2 linked regions of the Bdellovibrio bacteriovorus genome follow. Each later gene encodes a partner of the first gene's protein in a complex. Links are inferred from orthologs where the notes say so. Each region holds a gene or a part of one and is shown in the gene's direction. Other genes may lie near its edges.

Region 1 (9,075 bases):
GCTTAAAACAAAGGCATTAGAGCTCGCCGAAAAGAAATTCTCGGAGCAAATTAAACAAGAAGCCGACGACAGCCTTTCTCAATCCCCGTGGCTGCACCAAGCCTATACTCAGTTTATTCAAGACAACTCAAAAGTTTCCGTGGAAGAGGTGAAGTTTCAAGGAGAGACCTTAGCCACAGTGTCTGTTGTGGTTGAGACTTACCCGATGAAACTCCGTCGCACACTTTTGGGTATCGCTTCTCGTGTGGACTCCAGCAAAAGCCGCCGCTTCAATTTTAGCGAGGCTCGCGGGTTGATCGTCCAGCAGGGCATGGAGAAAGGCGAAGTCGAATCTCAGCCCCTGGGTGTTTTCAAATTTCACAAGTCAGATAAGAACTGGATTCTAGATTAGAACATCCAGCCCAATTGGATCTTACATAAAGTAAAGCGCGGAAAGTAGGAGGCGATATTCAAAGTCGTATCCACTTCATCCTTGTACTCGTTGTTCGTAGCATAGTTGATGTAGTCATCATCACGTTTGGAAACATGAACTGGCTGCGCCCATGAGAGCCAATCTACGCCGATCGTAAAGTTCTTTTTAATTGTCCATCGGTTGCCGAAAGCAAGATTGAAACCCCAAGCTTCAATGCCGACGACTTCGGCGTCAGGGTACGAACCACTGATGGCGTCGACAAACTCGTTTCCTAGTTGTGCGTTGAAAGAGAAATAAGTGATGCCGTAACTCCAGTGGAAACTGTTGTTATTGCCATAGCTTCGACGAATCAAAGAAATACGGCGCTCGGTCATCTTGCCCAGATCATCAACGAAGAAAGGCAATGCTAAGGAACCTTGTAGGAACTCAAGCTCCCAGGATTTGGAAGCGTCTTGATTGATTCCCGCAGTGACACCCCATTTGCTGGGAATTAAAAGATCAAATGGCGCATAGTCGCCGATCACAAAATATTTATTTTCTTCCCGGTTCACTCGCGACTCATCCAAGATGCCAAAGGCTGACGAGGCGATCTTTTCAAGCTGATTTCTTTCAGCCTCTGGAGCAGCAGGTTCAGAAGTCGAAGTCTGCGCAGAGACGAGAATAGGAAATAGAAGAAAGAATAAAAGATTTAAAATACGCATACGAATTTGTATGCCGCAGTAACATTGAAGGCAATAAAAAGGCGCACGCGTTGCGCGCCTTTTTAATGAGAGAAGTTGTCTTTATCTTCGTTCTCTAAGTTTTCACCTGGAGAAGAAGATGAGGACTTACTTTCTTCTGGAGTTGGCACTTTGCCTTTTCCATCATATTCATTGATGAATTCTTCCGGTGGGCCTTCCATCGTATGAAATTGTTTGGGCCTATCGATCGGCTTTTGAGGTGTGGTAAAGACCGGTTGAATATTGTTGATGTATTTATCAGCCATTGGAACCTCCTCAAATGACATTCCTCATTTTAGCAAATACGTGCGGCAAAATTGCAAAAGGTCCTGTTTATTATGCAATTGAAACTCAAAATAAGAGTTAGGTCTGAGGGGATTCAATGGGTGCAAAAATATTTAAAGATCGAGGCAGGACGCGGATTTTTAAAGGCGTTGTCGTGCGCACATCGCCATCCACGTCGACATGCATGGTGCGTTTGGTGCGAAGTTGGATTGTTTGCCCAGAAAAACTTGTCACATCGTCTTCTCGTTTAAATTTTCCCGTGATCAATGCGGGAATTAAGACGAAAGAATGCCACCACTTTTTGGATTCTGTACTCAAACCATGCAGAGTGCCGTCTTCCAAAGAAGCATCCTTGTGAATGACAAGTCCGTTCCCGTAATTTCTGCCGTTGCAGATACTGACTTGCCAGGAAAAAGCGCTGTGAATTTTTCCGTCAAACTCCAGTTGAACCCAGAAAGGTGTCATTCGTAAAACAACCTTGATGGCGGTGAGTATAAAGGCAAAAACTCCTAGCCAGCGTTTCAGGTCTGATTGGACGACGCGATTGACTTGAGTGCTTAAACCCAAGCCTACCACATTCATAAAAGGTATGCCGTTCACAATTCCCGTGTCCACACTCTGGATCTGTCCGGTTTTAAGAAGTTCTAATGCGTCTTTGATATTCGTCGGGATATTCAAAGTGCGAGCTAAGTTATTCGCGGTCCCCGAAGGAATCAAAAGCAACGGAAGATTGTGACGAATCAAAGCGGGTAAGGCCTCGCGCACAGAGCCGTCGCCTCCGGAGACCAAGACAACTGGATTTTCTTTTGCAAAATGATCGATGACTTCAACCATGGATCTGCCAGATTTCTGATTGTGATCCAACACCTCGTAGCCGTTTTCTTTCAACCATGCTGTGATTTCTTCCTGCACCTGATGGCCCTGCCGAGCCTTGGGGTTGACCAACACCAGGATCTTTTTCATAGTGTGTTGATGAAGAGAATTCTGCATATTTCTGATCTCCACTTCGGGCGCATTCATCCTCCGGCTATTGAGGCGCTAGAAAGTTTTTTGGCGGCTCAACAGCAAAAACTGGATTTGATCGTCATGACGGGGGATTGGACTCAAAGAGCCCGTAAAGGCCAATATCAAGCTGCGGCCGAGTTCATCAAACGATCTCCGTTTCCAGTATTAACGATTCCTGGGAATCACGATATTCCTTTGTACAATTTCGTCGCGCGACTGTTGCAACCTTTGAGAAACTACAATCGTTTTATCCGCAGCGTGACGACTGACACTTTTGAAGATCCGGAAATGGTCATCGTGGGATTTCGCACCGCCAGTGTTTTTCGTCCTGTAGAAGGACGTATTCTAAAAAAAGATATCGAACGCGCCGAGAGCGCTTTTTCTAAGGCGCCGGATTCGGCTCTGCGGGTGATTGCCTGTCATCATCCGCTGTTTCAACCGAAAGATTTGGCGCGCATTCAGCCTGAATATCTAGCCAAAAGAGTTTTGGCTTTGAAACCGCACTTAGTTCTGAGCGGGCATTCGCATTTAAACTGGGTCGCGACTGTGAAGGATGAAGAACGTCATCAGATTTTGCATGTGTCCGCGGGGAGTGCAACGTCGGATCGTCTGCGTGGCGAGGTGAATAGCTTCCACATCATCACCACGGAAAATGCGGGCGTGAATATAGAGACTTATTTTCTCTCAGAAGAAGGCTTTGTCATTCCGAAGGGCGAAGTTCACAAGTCCGTTAAATGGGAACCATTTATTAATCTGTGAGGCTGCTTCCTAGTGCCCTGGGCTGGTTCGATGTCGAAGGCTTAGACATGTGAGTTCTCGTCCAATCAAATACTTAGTAATCAAAATAGCCCGGTCTTGGCTTTGCACCCAAGTCCCACCAGTATGAAAACACAATGGCGCTTCTTATTGGTGGCTTTGCTTTTCCTTTTGCCTTCAGCTTATTCATGGGCTGAAGACCCGTCTCGTATTGAGACTGAGTTAGAAGAGAAGGTGCTTGATAAGGCTCAGGTGGCTGAGCACGAGCGCACGCTTATCAAAATAGCCGAAGATAAGATCTATGAATTTGATCGCTATCCTGACCGCGAAGAAATGAAAGCGGCCTTAGGTTTAAAACTTCCCGAAAAAGTAAAGCAGCAGATTCTTGCGCGCGGTGGTTCTATTGAAGAGGCCGACCCGATGCTGGCCTATGAAAGTCTTCCTGAAGATAGAAAACAAAAGTTCCAAGAAATGCGTTTGATGTTCTTAGCGAATGCAGCTCGGATTATGAACTCTACAAAGTTTGTATTTGGAGCGGGCAGCCTGGTTGGTGATGCGTTTAGTTTCGTGAAGGTAAAAACGAAACAGGCTTTTGGTAAAACGGTTGAACAGACGCCTTCAGAAAAAAGAACTTTTTCGGTGCGCAGTCATCAAGCGGTTCAAGCAGTTTTAAAAGGAATTGATTATAAATTATGGTCGCAGGCTCCTTTGGTTATTGATTCAAATGAATTTGGTTTAAGCGTCTCTGTAGGCGCCTTGGCGGAAACAGGCGTATTGCGCAAAGGCGGCGGTGGTGCTGAAGAAGTGGGCTTAAGTTTCGCGTTTAATAAATCCAAGCGCGCATTCGTGTTTGAAATTTTCCACAACTCTGAAAACTTCGATAATACAAAAGCGGCGGTTTCGGTTTTAGGTCTTGTGGGTAAAGCAGGTATTACTTTAGGTCGTCGCAGTGGCGCGGACACTTTAAAAGGCAGCTCGTTTTATCCGCCGGCGGTGCCTGGTTATAGCGTGTCATCACCTGAGTATTTCTCGGCAGGATTGAGCTCGAGTTTAGGTCTTCCTCCGCCTCCTTTGGCGGACTTATTGACTTTCACCAACCGTTTTGAACGCCACAGTCTTATTCGTGTCACGGTGTCCCCATTAGTGAAGGGCTACGTCAGACTCGAATTTGGCGACGTTCGCGGTTCAATGCGCCTTGTCGGAATGCGTTTTGTTGACGTCTATCGCGCTATATCTGACAAAGTTCTTTCGTACGGCCGTGGCCGTAGCTGCAGTGTAGTCTTTAATTAGAAGTTGGCCTTAATGAAATTTTTGGTTTTTGAAGGATTGGATGGCTCTGGGAAGAGCTCCTTGATGCGGGCCCTTGAAGGGGAGTTGGCGCGTCGTGGAGTGGCTTTTCAACGCACTCGTGAACCAGGCGGAACACCTCTTGGGGATGAAATTCGCAATATGATTCTTCGTACGGAAGGGCCTTCGCCACTTCCACGCACTGAACTTCTTTTGTATGAAGCAAGTCGCGCTCAACACGTCGAACAAGTGATCCGTCCAGCTTTGGCCAAAGGAACTTGGGTGCTTTGTGATCGCTTCACCGCAAGCTCTGTGGCCTTCCAAGGTGGCGGTCGTGATATTTCCGAAAAAGACGTGATGACTTTAAATGACTTCGCTACGGGCGGGCTTAAAGCCGATCTGACCATTCTTTTGGATCTTTCTGTCGAAGAGTCTCGTTCGCGCCGTCAAGGCCGAGGTGCTGCTAACGGAGAAAGTGAAGACCGCATTGAATCTGAAGCAGATTCCTTTCATGAAAAAGTGCGCCAGTCTTTTTTAAAGCAAGCTCGCGCTGAAGCGTCTTCATGGCTTGTGCTCAATGCCCAAGAAACTCCCGAAGTTCTTTTCCAACAACTTCTGAAGGCTTTGGCCGAAAAGAATATTTTGAAATAGGTTGTTGATGGCTCGACTGCTCGATTTCGTCTTAGGACATCAAGATATTATCGCAAAGCTCGTCGCTTCCTTTGAACAGGGAAAGCCCGGGCAGACGTATCTTTTTGTCGGACCTGCGGGCATTGGAAAAAAGCTCACCGCCAAAGGCTTGGCGCAAGCACTGGCATGCCCACAAAGTCCTCGTGGTTGCGGCAAATGTCCATCGTGTTTTCGAATGGCGCAAGGAACTCATGAAGGTCTAAAAGTCATTGAGCCTTCCGGAGCGCAAATCAAGATGGAACAAGCCCGCGAGGTGATTGAGTTCCTCAGTCTGAAAAGTCTTTCCGGAAATCGCGTGATCATCATCGATCAAGCGCAGAATTTAAATCCGCAGGCCGCGAACTCCTTGTTAAAAACTCTGGAAGAACCACCTGAAGGAACCTTCTTCTTTTTGATCGCTCCGAGTGTTGCAGGTTTGATGCAAACCATTCGCTCGCGTTCTCGCATTGTACAGTTCAAACCTTTGACGTCGGAAGATCTTCAGAAAAAAGTGAAGGCGCCAGCTTGGGCTTTGCGTGCGGCTCGTGGAAGTTTCGAGAAGCTTGCGCAGTTGCAAGAAGGCCCTGAATTAGAGCTTCGTCAAAAATCCGTCGAGATGTTGAACTTGTTTTTGACGGACGCGGATTTTCTTTTGAATGAAACTTGGCGCACGGAATTCAAAGATCGTGCGCAAGGGCAGCGTCTGATTTCTTACTGGGTCAGCTTTATGAAGGATGCTATCTATCTTCAAGAAGGTGCTAAAACTCAGATCACGAATCTGGATCAGGCGCCGATCATTAAGACCTTGGCCGAATACAACCGCGAATTCTTGTTGGCTTTAATGCAGAAGTCCCTGCAGGTAGAGCAGTCCTTTGGCGCCAACCGTGATCCTCAATTGGTTATGGAAGAGTTCTTTATTACCCATCGTCCCTAGGGTATACTAGCCCTATGGAATGGATTGATATTCACGCTCATTTAAACATGCTCGAAGAGGGCGTCGAAGCTGCGATTGCCAATGCAAAAGCTGCCGGCGTTCGTAAAATCATCACTATTGGTACCGAGCCTGGTGATCATCCCATCGTTTTGGACATCGCCCGTAAGTATTATCCCGATGTGTATTGCACGTTGGGAGTTCATCCTCATGACGGAAAAGTTTATACCGAAGAAGCGGGCCGCTTCATTGAAGAACATTCCAGTGAACCTTGCGTGGTTGCGATTGGGGAAATCGGTTTAGATTATTACTATGACCAATCACCTCGCGAACAGCAGAAAGAAGCTTTCCGCGCGCAGTTGGAAATCGCGAAACGCACGAAACTTCCAATTGAAATTCACACGCGTGATGCGGAAGAAGACACGATTGAGATCTTGAAAGAATTTAAAGGCGAAGTGACGGGTCTTGTTCACTGCTTTACGGGAACGGAGTGGCTTGCGAAGCAGGCTTTGGATGTGGGGCTCAATATTTCCATCAGTGGAGTTGTGACTTTCAAAAACGCCGACAGTCTTCGCGCGACGGTGAAGATGTTGCCGCTGGATCGTATTCACGTTGAAACCGATGCTCCTTTCTTAGCACCTATTCCTATGCGCGGAAAAAAGAATACACCGGCTTACGTCGTTCATACGGCGAAGTTCGTGGCTGAACTCAAAGGCATTTCTGAGGAACAGCTCTGCGAGCAAACGCGTATCAATGCTCTGAAGATGTTCCCCAAAATAAAATGGTAGTTAGTTCATTTTGTCGATGGCTTTGATGATCCAATCTGAAGCCGCACCGACTTTTGTGGCTTGAGTTATACCCATACAGCTATACTGTCCGTTGGCGAGTTTAGGCCCAAGCACGGCCGAATTTACTCCGATAATTTTTAGTACGCCCTCTTTATGATAAAACTGCGGTCCACCGGAATCGCCTTGGCAGATAGAGGTGTCGGCACCGCTGACAGTCCAATAGCGATCGTCGGAGCGATGGTAGGAAGAATCAATCTTCAAGATGCCACGATGAAGCTGACCAAGATAAGCATAGATGTCCTGGTTTTTTCTTCCCGTATAATCTTTCGAGCGTCCATAGCCATACACATAGACTTCTTCATTAGAGTAGTCGGTACGTCTGTCAGTATCGAAATCCACCGGCTGAAATCCATCGGGTATAGAGACTTCAAAGCGAACCACGGCGATGTCATGGTCATATAATTTTTTAGTGCTGTTATAGTCGGGATGAATTTCCCAGTCGCTGGCTTTGCGAGCGACCGCGGAGCGCTGATACATAGAATATTTTTTCGTCGTGAAGATGATGTTCACTCCGGAAAGGGACGGCAGGCGCTGTTTATCGAAACAGTGCCCTGCCGTTAAGACCGTGTGGGGCCCGATCAATGTGCCCGTACAAAAACCTAAGCCTTGGCCAAAGCGATTTGTCATCTCAACAAGAATCACACTGCGCGAAGCCTCGGTTGTTCTTTCCGTGATGGGCTGACCGCCAATGACGGATGTGCCTGGCGCTGATGTCAGAGCGTCGTGGGAACTGATATCAGGCGAGCAGGCGATGAGCATCGTGGATGCTGTGAATAGAAACAGTGACTTTTTCAAGATCATCTCCTTGCATGGGGGTCCAAGAAATATCTGAGGTAGAGTATGAACTCAGGTGACGAAGTGGTAAGGTGTTTAAAGACAAGTGAAACTATTCAGCGGAATTGGGATGCGTCTTTAGAGGACAAATCTACTGCCGCGGTGGCAGTAAGCAAATGCGTCAAGATTTAGTCTCCACCTCGTATCTTGTTTTCGATAGTTGCTGTTCGATCCTGAAAAAATCGACAAAGGCGTCAGCCAGTCAAACGTACCTATGTAAGACAGCGCGAGGCATTCTTCTTGCGCGATATTAGACGCAGGATTAACGTGAGTATGTCATTTTTCAATCTAACTTAAGGAGCTAATATGGCGAGTATCACTCTTAAAGGAAACCCAGTGAAAACAACTGGAGAGCTTCCGGCAAAAGGCACAACAGTAAAAGATTTTAAACTTGTGAAAAACGATCTTTCAGAAGTATCCCTAGCCAATTTCGCAGGCAAAAAGAAAGTTCTTAATATTTTTCCAAGCGTAGACACAGGCACATGTGCGGCGTCTGTTAGAAAATTCAATCAAGAAGCGGCGAAATTAAACAACACGGTTGTTTTGAATATCTCTGCCGATCTTCCATTTGCTCAAGCGCGTTTCTGTGGCGCTGAAGGCATCAAGAACTGTGAAACCGTATCGTCATTCCGCAGCGGTTTTGGTAAAGAGTGGGGATTGCAAATCGAAGATTCTCCATTGGCGGGGCTTCTTTCTAGAGCCGTCGTGGTTCTATCCGAGGACAACAAAGTTCTTCACTGCGAACAGGTATCTGAAATCGTGAATGAACCGAACTACGAAGCGGCTTTGGCAGCAGTGGTTTCTTAGGTCGGTCACCCTTTAAGCCGCTGGCGTAAAATAAGGCCACGAACCATCAAGAACCGAACGGGACTTGTTATTCGTGGTTCTGATAAAAATTGTATTACAAGCATGTTTGCAGGCCGACGACAAATCGGCCTTTTCTTTTTGCCTCTCATTTATCCCTCTGCTCTCTTAGGGAGCATCAGCGCCGCCACGAATTGTCTGCTGTCGAAGTTTTAAACGACCCAGGGTGTTTCTAAACAAATCTGCATCACTTTCGGAACTTCCCGTAACGGCATGATCTTTGGAATATTCGGCTTCGGAATTTGGGCTGGCTGTAATTTCTTGGGGCAACTGGTCCGACTCTAAAAATTTGTACGTTAAGAAAACAAGTCGGAGAACACTATGAAAGCGTTTACAAAAACGCTAATGGCGATGTCTTTGCTGACGTCCCACTTAGCGCAAGCCTCAGGTATTGAAGATCTTCCCGGTTTCGATGAAGAAACCACCCAAACCCCGGCCCCGGTGCTAACCCCGGCGGTGCCCACA
Region 2 (9,259 bases), on another replicon or contig:
ACAGCTTCATCGATAGTCGTAAGCAAGTTATTTTGGCCAGCGACCGTATGCCGAAAGATATCCATGGTTTAGAAGACCGCAGTCGCACCCGTCTTGAGCGTGGTCTGATTGCTGATATCACCATGCCTGATTTAGAAACGCGTATTGCGATTCTGCGTTATAAAGCCGAAAAATTTAACGTTCGTTTGCCGGAAGATGTTGTGAACTACATCGCAAGAATCTCGAAACGTTCAATCAGAGAGCTTGAAGGCAATCTTAAAAAGGTCAAAATGTTCTCGGAACTACAAGGCCTGCCGATTGATCATGAGCTCGTTAAACGCATTCTTTCGCACCATGAAACGCAATCAACGATCTCTGTTGAAGAGATCATGAAGCTTGTGGCTGATCATTTTAAAGTGCGTGTTTTGGATCTTAAATCCTCGACTCGCGCCAAACCAATTGTCGTTCCACGTCAAATTGCGATGTATTTGATAAAGAAGTTCTTAGATAAATCTTTGGTGGATATCGGGAAGGCTTTTGGCGGAAAAGATCACACTACGGTGATGAATGCCCTAGAACGCGTCAAGAATCTACAATCCACGGATCAAGATATTTCTAAAGATATCGAAGATTTAGAACAGAGAATCCACAATATCACAGGGGTGTGAATGTGGACTGTGGATAAGGTTGAGGAAAAAATTGGGGCTTAAAATGTGGATCCAAGTTACCCCCAAAATCAACCGAGTTTAAGACGATTTATGCAGAGTCTTTATCCACAAGTGTTTTTTAGTGTTTACATGGGTTTAGGGGATTTGTTAGGTTTTCCACGCCCCTACTACTACTACTAGTTATTTATATTAATAGTAATAGTTAATAAGAGGGCTCAAGAGGTTGTATGAAACTTGAAATTGATAAAAGAGATTTATTAAGCCTTATCGGAAAGACACAGAACATTGTTGAGAAGCGCAATACAATGCCCATTCTTATCAACGTTCTTTTGGAAGCTGACCAAAATGCTTTGAAAGTCTTTGCCACAGATTTGGAAGTCAGCCTTACTGACCAAACCAAGGTTCAAGTTCATCAGCCAGGTAAAGTGGCAGTATCTGCAAAAAGTCTTTTTGAAATCGCAAAAGAACTTTCTGAAGGTCCCATTACTTTAATCAAAAAAGAAAACAACTGGTTGGAAATCAAGCAAGGGAAGTACACTTCAAAAATCGTAGGTATCTCTGCTGAAGAATATCCGATCTTCCCAACATACAACTCTCAAGGTTTCATCAGCATCAGTGCCGGTGTGTTGAAAGAGATGATTGATAAAACAATCTACTCAGTTTCTAACGATGAAACTCGTTACCACTTGAACGGTGTGTTCTTTGAACTTTCACCTCAAGGCGGATTTAAAATGGTGGCAACAGATGGTCACCGTATGAGTCTAGTGAATAAACCACTTTCGGAAGTGAAAGTGGCAGCTACTCAAGGTGTTATCATTCCTCGTAAAGGTCTTCATGAAATCAAAAAGATTTTAGAAGGCATCGATGGCAATGTGGAAATCGCGATTGAAGGTTCTCAATTCGTACTTAAACATTCATCAACAATTTTGATGATTCGTTTGATCGAAGGAAAGTACCCGAATTATCAACAATTTATTCCACAGAAACTTCCGCAAAAAGTGATGATCCACCGTGAAGCATTTTTGACTTCGCTAAAACGTGTATCACTTTTAGCGAACGTAAAATCCAAAGCGGTGTTATTGAATCTTTCAAACGGCCGCATGGAAATTTCTTCAAACAACCCAGAGCTTGGTGATGCGAAAGAAGAAATCGAAGTTGAATACGCAGGCGGAGAAATCAAAATCGGTTTCAACGCGAAGTATGTGACTGATATCTTGACGAGCATGAGCCAAGACAAAATTGATTTCGAATTGAATGATCATCTTTCTCCGGGATTGATCCGTCCTCACAACGACACGTCTTACACTTGCGTTGTGATGCCTATGAGAATCTGATGATTTTTGAAAAGCTACGTCTTGTTAATTTTCGTAATTATCGGGACGTAGTGGTTCCATTCTCTCCGCGTGTGAATGTGTTCGTCGGTGAAAATGGTCAGGGTAAAACAAATCTTCTTGAGGCGATGTATCTAATTTCTCAAGGAGACTCCTTCCGCTACAGTGACAATCGCACTTTGATCAACTCGAATAACCAAGAGGCATTGATTCAAGCGCTGATTACTCAAAATGATCTTCACTACAAACTCAAACTTGGATTAAGCAAAAGTCGCAAAGTTTTAACTTTGAATGACAAGAAGGTTTCTTCAACCGATGTTCGCAAAATTTTTGCTAGTGTCGTGTTCAGTCCTGAAAGTTTAGCATCGATCAAAGAAGGTGCGGATCATCGCCGCGAACTTGTGGATGAGTTGCTCATCACCTTTGAACGAAAAAATGCGGATTTGATCGCGGAATATCGCAAAGCTTTGAAAACGCGCAATAAGATCCTTAAAAACTATTTGGAGGGTTTGAACGACAAAACGGTCACGGTGAACCTTTTGGACGCTCTAAACCCCCAATTCTTGCGTTTAGCGGCCGATTTAAGCTACGCCCGGATCACGGCACTGGCTGGTCTTTCCAAAGACTTTAATAATGCCATGCAGTACATTTCGAAGAATGACGCTGTGGATATCTCGGTGGAATACGTGATTTCGGATCAAAATGCGGTGGGTTTTTCCCGAGAACAAGTCCAATTTGCTCTGCAAAAAAGGATGAATGAACTGCATGATGCGGAGCTCTCATCTGGAACCAGTCTGGTAGGCCCTCACAAGCACGATATTGTGTTCCTATATGGGCAAAAAGACTCAAGATTTTATTGTAGCCAAGGGCAGCAAAGAGCCATCATATTGTCTTTCAAAATGGCCCAAATTGTGTATCATAGGAAGGCTCACGGAACCTATCCGGTTTTGATGTTAGACGATGTTTTATCTGAACTCGATAAAGCCAAAAGAGATGCACTGATTACGTTCTTACACGAGATCAATACGCAGATTTTTGTGACGACGACAGATTTCACATTGCCTGAATCTTTCAGCCTCGATCAGCTTTCCGTTTTGCGCATCAAGGATGGTCACATCCTCGATGAATAACTTCGCTCTGGGTTTCCAGAGTGTATGCAGTCAGTGAGGGGTACACAGTGTCAGTCGAAGAACAAAAAACATATTCCGCCGACTCGATTCAGGTTCTTGAAGGACTTGAAGCGGTTCGTAAACGTCCAGGGATGTATATCGGTGATACCGGTTTCAAAGGTTATCACCATCTTGTGTATGAGATTGTGGATAACTCGGTAGACGAACATCTTGCAGGTCATTGCAAACACATTTACGTCACGATCAATGCCGATGAATCAGTTTCAGTGGAAGATGATGGCCGCGGTATTCCTGTGGGCGCTCATAAAAATGGAAAATCTGCTCTTGAAATCGTTATGACCGTACTTCACGCCGGCGGTAAATTCGACGGTGGTGGTTACAAAGTATCCGGTGGTCTACATGGTGTGGGTGCTTCCGTCGTAAATGCGCTTTCTGATCGTGTTTCTGTTGAAGTTCATCGTGAAGGTTTCGTATGGAGACAAAACTACGAGCGCGGCCGTATTGTGGCGCCGGTTGCTCAAGGTGAAGCTTCCGCTAAAACTGGAACGACAGTGACGTTCAAACCAGATCGTCAAATCTTCAAAGACGAAACAGTCATCTACGATTTCGCAACCCTTGCGAATCGTTTTCGTGAACTTGCGTTCCTAAATGCAGGTCTTCATATTTCTTTGAAAGATGAGCGTTCAGGTAAAAAACAAGATTTCCAATACGCTAATGGCGTGGCTGAATTCGTTCAGTACATGAATCAATCTAAGAAATCTCTTCACAATGAAGTTGTTTATTTCCGAGGTGAAAAAGACAACGTCGATGTTGAAATCGCTTTGCAGTGGAATGACTCTTATTCGGAATCCATTTTCACATACTGTAACAACATCAACACTCACGAAGGTGGTACTCACCTTGTGGGTTTCCGTGCGGCCTTAACTCGTACAACGAATGCTTACGCGACTGAAAAAAATCTTTTGAAAGATTTGAAAGCAAACCTTGAGGGTGAAGACATTCGTGAAGGTTTGGCAGCGGTTATCTCGGTGAAAGTTCGTGAACCTCAATTCGAAGGGCAAACGAAAACCAAACTGGGTAACACGGAAGTCAAAGGTATCGTTGAAGCTCTGGTAAATGAAAAATTAGCCGACTGGATGGATCGCAATCCTTCGGTTGCTAAAAATATTATTTCTAAGTGTGTGGAGTCAGCGCGTGCCCGTGAAGCCGCTCGTAAAGCTCGTGATTTAACTCGTCGTAAGACGGCGTTGGATGGTGGATCTTTGCCAGGTAAAATGGCGGACTGCCAAGAACGTGATCCTGCACTTTGCGAACTTTACCTGGTGGAGGGAGACTCTGCCGGTGGATCCGCGAAACAAGGACGTGACCGTCGTACGCAAGCGATTTTGCCTTTGAAAGGTAAAATCTTGAACGTGGAAAAAGCGCGTTTTGATAAAATTATTTCTTCTGAAGAGATCAAAGTTATCATCTCGGCTTTAGGAACGGGTATCGGCAAAGACAACGTGAACGTGGATAAAATCCGCTATCACAAAATCATCATCATGACCGATGCCGACGTCGATGGATCGCATATCATGACTCTGCTTTTGACATTCTTCTATCGTCAAATGCCAGAAGTTCTTGAGCGCGGTTATGTTTACATTGCTCAGCCACCTCTTTACCGTGCGAAAAAAGGTAAAGAAGAAACTTATCTGAAAAACGAAGCGGCATTGACTGAGTTCCTTTTGAGTTCTGGTCTTAATGCTTTCAAAATCAAAGGGAAAGAGAGCTTGAAAGAAGCAGATCTTCGCCAACTGATTTTGAACATCCAAAGATTCAACGATCTTTTACGTGTGTCTTCGAAAAAATACGACAGAGACGTTTTGTATTTCTTGTTAAGCAAAATTGGTGATTTCGAAAAGACTTTTGCAGATGCTGGAAAAATCCAAACATCTTTGAATGATCTAGGCGACTGGATTAAAGGAAATCAAAAGCTGGGTATCACTGAATACAAAGGCGAAGTTAAAACAGATGAAGCTACAGGAAAACCTTATGCTGACATCTACACTGTTCGTTACGCAGATCGCATGACGACGAAATTCAGTCTTGAAAGCTTGCGTTCTTCGGAAATCATCGAGCTTCGTAAAATCTGGAATGACATCCAAGGTGTCAGCACTCTTCCAATGACAATCCTGGAAGGTGAAACAGAAATCGAATTCGATAACTACAACGAATTCTACACTCACGTGATGGAATCTACGAAAAAAGGAATGTACATCCAACGTTACAAAGGATTGGGCGAGATGAATCCTGAGCAGTTGTGGGAAACTACGCTGAATAAGGAAAACCGCACTCTTCTTCAAGTAAATATCGATGATGCTGTTGCAGCGGATGAGACATTCTCAATCTTGATGGGTGAAATGGTTGAACCGCGTCGTCAGTTCATCCATGACAATGCCCTTCTTGCTCGTAGTTTGGACGTTTAATTTTAGTTTTTTAAGTTGGTGAAGTTATGGAAAATAATAATGAAGAAAAAGGCGTAACCCGCGTCGATGTCAGTAAGGAAATGCGTGATGCCTACCTTCAGTACTCGATGTCCGTTATCGTGGGTCGTGCCCTACCCGATGTTCGTGACGGTCTAAAACCTGTTCATCGCCGTGTCTTGTTTGCACAAAGTGAAATGAACAACCGACCTGGCAGACCTTACTTGAAGTCTGCTCGTGTGGTCGGAGACGTAATCGGTAAATACCATCCTCACGGTGACTCTGCGGTTTACGAAACTATGGTTCGTATGGCCCAGGATTTCTCTTTGAGATATCCACTTGAGGATGGACAAGGAAACTTCGGTTCTATCGACGGTGATAGCGCGGCAGCTATGCGTTACACTGAGATCCGTATGACTCACCTTGCGGAAGAACTTCTGCAAGATATCGATAAAGAAACTATTCCATTCGGACCGAACTACGACGACTCTTTGCAGATTCCTCTAGTTCTTCCTGCGAAGTTCCCAAATCTTTTGGTGAACGGTTCTTCCGGTATCGCCGTTGGTATGGCGACAAATATTCCTCCGCACAATTTGGGCGAAGTGATTGATGGTTGTATTGAACTTATCAATAAACCTGAATGTACTCTTGAAGACTTGATGGTTCACATTAAGGGCCCGGACTTCCCGTCTTACGGTGTGATCGCAGGTCGTGAAGGTATCTTGCAGGCCTATAAAAAAGGCCGTGGTATCATCACACTGAAAGCGGTTGCGGAAATTGTACCGGGTAAAGACCGTGAAGAGATCATCGTTACTGAGATCCCTTACCAAGTTAATAAAGCAAAATTGATCGAAAGCATTGCAGACCTTGTTCGCGACAAACAAATTGAAGGTATCTCTGATATCCGCGATGAGTCTTCTCGTGAAGGTATGCGTATCGTGATTCAATTGAAACGCGGTGAAAACGCCAGCGTGATCTTGAATCGCCTTTACAAATATACGCAAATGCAAATCAGCTTGGGTATCATCATGCTGGCTTTGGATGCGAAAAACCAACCGGTTACTTTCGATCTTAAAGGCATGCTTGAAGCTTTCGTTGATCACCGTCGTGACGTTGTTACGAAACGTTGTATCTTCGAACTTAAAAAAGCCCAAGAGCGCGCGCACATTTTGGAAGGTTTGAAAAAAGCCCTGGATCACATCGAAGAAGTGATCAAAACGATCCGCGCTTCCAAAGAAGCGACGACGGCTCGTGAAGCCTTGATGTCGAAATTTGAATTCTCAGAACGCCAAGCCGTTGCGATTCTTGAAATGCGTTTGCAACGTTTGACGGGTTTAGAACGTGATAAAATCATCCAAGAACTTGCAGAGTTGATGAAACAAATCGACTGGTTGAAGTTCGTTCTTGCTGATGTTCGCGAAATTTACAAAATTATCGTGGGCGAACTAGAAGATATTAAAAAACGTTACGCAGATCCTCGTCGTACTCAAATCCAAGGTAACCTTGATGATATTGAAGACGAAGATTTGATCGCTGATGAAGACATGGTTGTCACTGTTACCAACACAGGTCTTATCAAACGTATGCCGACAGCTGAATACCGCGTGCAAAAACGTGGTGGTAAAGGCTTAAAAGGCATGGAAACGAAAGAAGAAGACTACGTTACAGATCTATTCTCCGCTTCGACTAAGACTATGCTTCTTGTCTTCACGGACAAGGGTAAAGTTTACTGGTGTAAAGTGCATAAACTTCCTCTAGGAAGCCGCACTTCTAAGGGTAAATCTTTGGCAAACGTCGTTCAGCTAGCAAGTGGTGAAAGTGTTCGTGCGATTCTTCCGGTGGATGAATTCAGCGAAAACAAATACGTTGTTATGTTGACTGAAAAAGGTGTGATTAAGAAAACATCTTTAGATTCATTCGCGAATCCAAGAGCCGCTGGTATCATAGCTTTGACGACAGATCTTGAAGACGGCGTTATCGACGTTAAGATCTCTGACGGTCAAAGTGATATCTTCATTGCGACTAAAGAAGGTATGTCGATCCGCTTTAACGAAGCCGACGTGCGCGAAATGGGTCGTACGGCTCGTGGTGTGAAAGCTATCACTTTAGCTAAAGACGACATCGTTGTGGCGATGGAAGTTTTAGAGAAAAACACGAAAGACACTATCTTGATGGTGACATCAAAAGGTTACGGTAAACGCTCTGAAACAGGCGAATACCGCATCCAATCTCGTGGTGGTGTTGGTATTATCACTCAGAAAACGACGGAAAAAGTGGGCGTGGTTATCGGTACGAAGAAAGTTTCAGAAAAAATGGAACTTATTCTTTCCACTGATAAAGGACAAGTTATCCGCATGAAAGTGACGGACATCTCTGTTCTAGGACGCAACACTCAAGGTGTCCGTTTGATCAATATCGATGAAAAAGAAGAAACCGTGACAGGTGTTGCAGTCGTTGAAGAAGATGATGCAACTGAAGAATCAACACCGGCTCCGGCAGGAGTCACTCACTAAGATGGTCAGAGGCCTTCTGATTGTCTTAGTGCTGGCCCTCACCGCCTGCTCTTCCCAAGAGGAGGCGGATTATAAGCAAGCCCAAAAAGAAATAGCTCAGGAACATTACCGTATTGGCCTGAGCTATTTAGATCGAGTCATCAAAAGAAATGCTCCGACAAAATATCCTTTAGAAGCCGCTCGCGAAGCTGCACGCATTTCGTTTTTTGAGATCAAAGATTTCAATAAAGCCGTTGATTATCATCATTTCATTGTTTTGCATTCCACCGACGAAAAAGAGCGCCTAGAATCGCAAAAGCAAATAGCGGCGATTTATTTTAATAATCTTCAGAACTATCAGCAGTCGATCATTGAATATAGTAAGCTTCAACAGATGCCTCACACGGATCTAGAGGCGGCTCAATATAAGATGAACATCGCGCGTGCTCAGTACTATCAGAATAATTTCTTTCAAGCTGAGTCCGAGATTGATTCACTCTTAAAACTTAAAGGTGATGAAAACACTCGCTTTAGTGCTTTGATGTTAAAAGGAAATATCTTGGTCGCGCGCAAAGACTTCGCAAAAGCAGCAGAGATATTTAAAGAGCTCATTCAAAAGTATCCTGAAAAGGCGATTCAAGAAAACGTCGCGCTGACTTTGGCTGTTTGTTATGAAGAAAATTTGGATTTTAAGAGTGCCATTGCCGTTCTTGAAGCCCATAAAGAAAAATACAATCCACCTGAATACATCGAACTTCGAATCAAGCGCATGCAAGAGCGCATGAAAAATGCTCCGGGAGCGAAAGGCTTTAGGAAGTAATGAAGAAGTATATAATTTTTGCATCCATGGGCTTTGAACTTGTCGGTTTGATCTTGGGGTGTTTTTACCTAGGGCAATTCCTCGATCAAAAGTATCAAACAAAAGGCCTTATCTTTGTGGGTTTGACCTTTGCGGCTTTGATTGGTTGGTTATGGAGAGTCATCTGGCTTCTTCGTAAGCTGCAAAAAGAGGATGAGAAGAATTCAGATTCCGACAAACCCTAGGAAGCCATGAAACCTATTTTAATAGCGCAAATCTTTGTGATCGTTCTTGGCGGCCTGCTTTTGCATCTTTTTTCCGCACCGCAACACGCGCTATCCTTTGTGGCGGGGTCTTCAACCATCTTTCTTAGCTTTTTATTACTGGGTTGGGGCTGG

Evidence for each region.
Region 2: the proteins of AZI85_RS07335 (region 1) and dnaN are in contact, whole or in part, in a cryo-EM structure (PDB 8GIZ), measured with the Escherichia coli proteins. The link is inferred for Bdellovibrio bacteriovorus from one-to-one orthologs.

Annotation. Positions count from the first base shown.
Region 1 is NZ_LUKF01000012.1:118,686-127,760, forward strand. What follows is about bases 4,352-7,094. They hold AZI85_RS07335 (ATP-binding protein), read left to right. Parts: upstream 4,352-5,122; coding sequence 5,123-6,067; downstream 6,068-7,094. Other genes in these bases: AZI85_RS07325 (hypothetical protein), read left to right, coding at 4,352-4,467; tmk (dTMP kinase), read left to right, coding at 4,480-5,115; AZI85_RS07340 (TatD family hydrolase), read left to right, coding at 6,082-6,852; AZI85_RS07345 (S1 family peptidase), read right to left, coding at 6,853-7,094. Outside these bases: AZI85_RS07300 (hypothetical protein), read left to right, coding at 1-391; AZI85_RS07305 (hypothetical protein), read right to left, coding at 388-1,113; AZI85_RS07310 (hypothetical protein), read right to left, coding at 1,176-1,397; AZI85_RS07315 (diacylglycerol/lipid kinase family protein), read right to left, coding at 1,495-2,406; AZI85_RS07320 (metallophosphoesterase family protein), read left to right, coding at 2,389-3,180; more of AZI85_RS07325, read left to right, coding at 3,304-4,351; more of AZI85_RS07345, read right to left, coding at 7,095-7,707; tpx (thiol peroxidase), read left to right, coding at 8,053-8,553; AZI85_RS07355 (beta-sandwich domain-containing protein), read left to right, coding at 8,932-9,075. UniProt on the Escherichia coli protein: Part of the beta sliding clamp loading complex, which hydrolyzes ATP to load the beta clamp onto primed DNA to form the DNA replication pre-initiation complex.
Region 2 is NZ_LUKF01000001.1:557,974-567,232, forward strand. Bases 1-2,927 are described here. They hold dnaN (DNA polymerase III subunit beta), read left to right. Parts: upstream 1-874; coding sequence 875-1,981; downstream 1,982-2,927. Other genes in these bases: dnaA (chromosomal replication initiator protein DnaA), read left to right, coding at 1-647; recF (DNA replication/repair protein RecF), read left to right, coding at 1,981-2,927. In the rest of the region: more of recF, read left to right, coding at 2,928-3,108; gyrB (DNA topoisomerase (ATP-hydrolyzing) subunit B), read left to right, coding at 3,156-5,573; gyrA (DNA gyrase subunit A), read left to right, coding at 5,600-8,083; AZI85_RS02805 (tetratricopeptide repeat protein), read left to right, coding at 8,085-8,882; AZI85_RS02810 (AtpZ/AtpI family protein), read left to right, coding at 8,882-9,106; AZI85_RS02815 (hypothetical protein), read left to right, coding at 9,113-9,259. UniProt on the Escherichia coli protein: Confers DNA tethering and processivity to DNA polymerases and other proteins. Acts as a clamp, forming a ring around DNA (a reaction catalyzed by the clamp-loading complex) which diffuses in an ATP-independent manner freely and bidirectionally along dsDNA.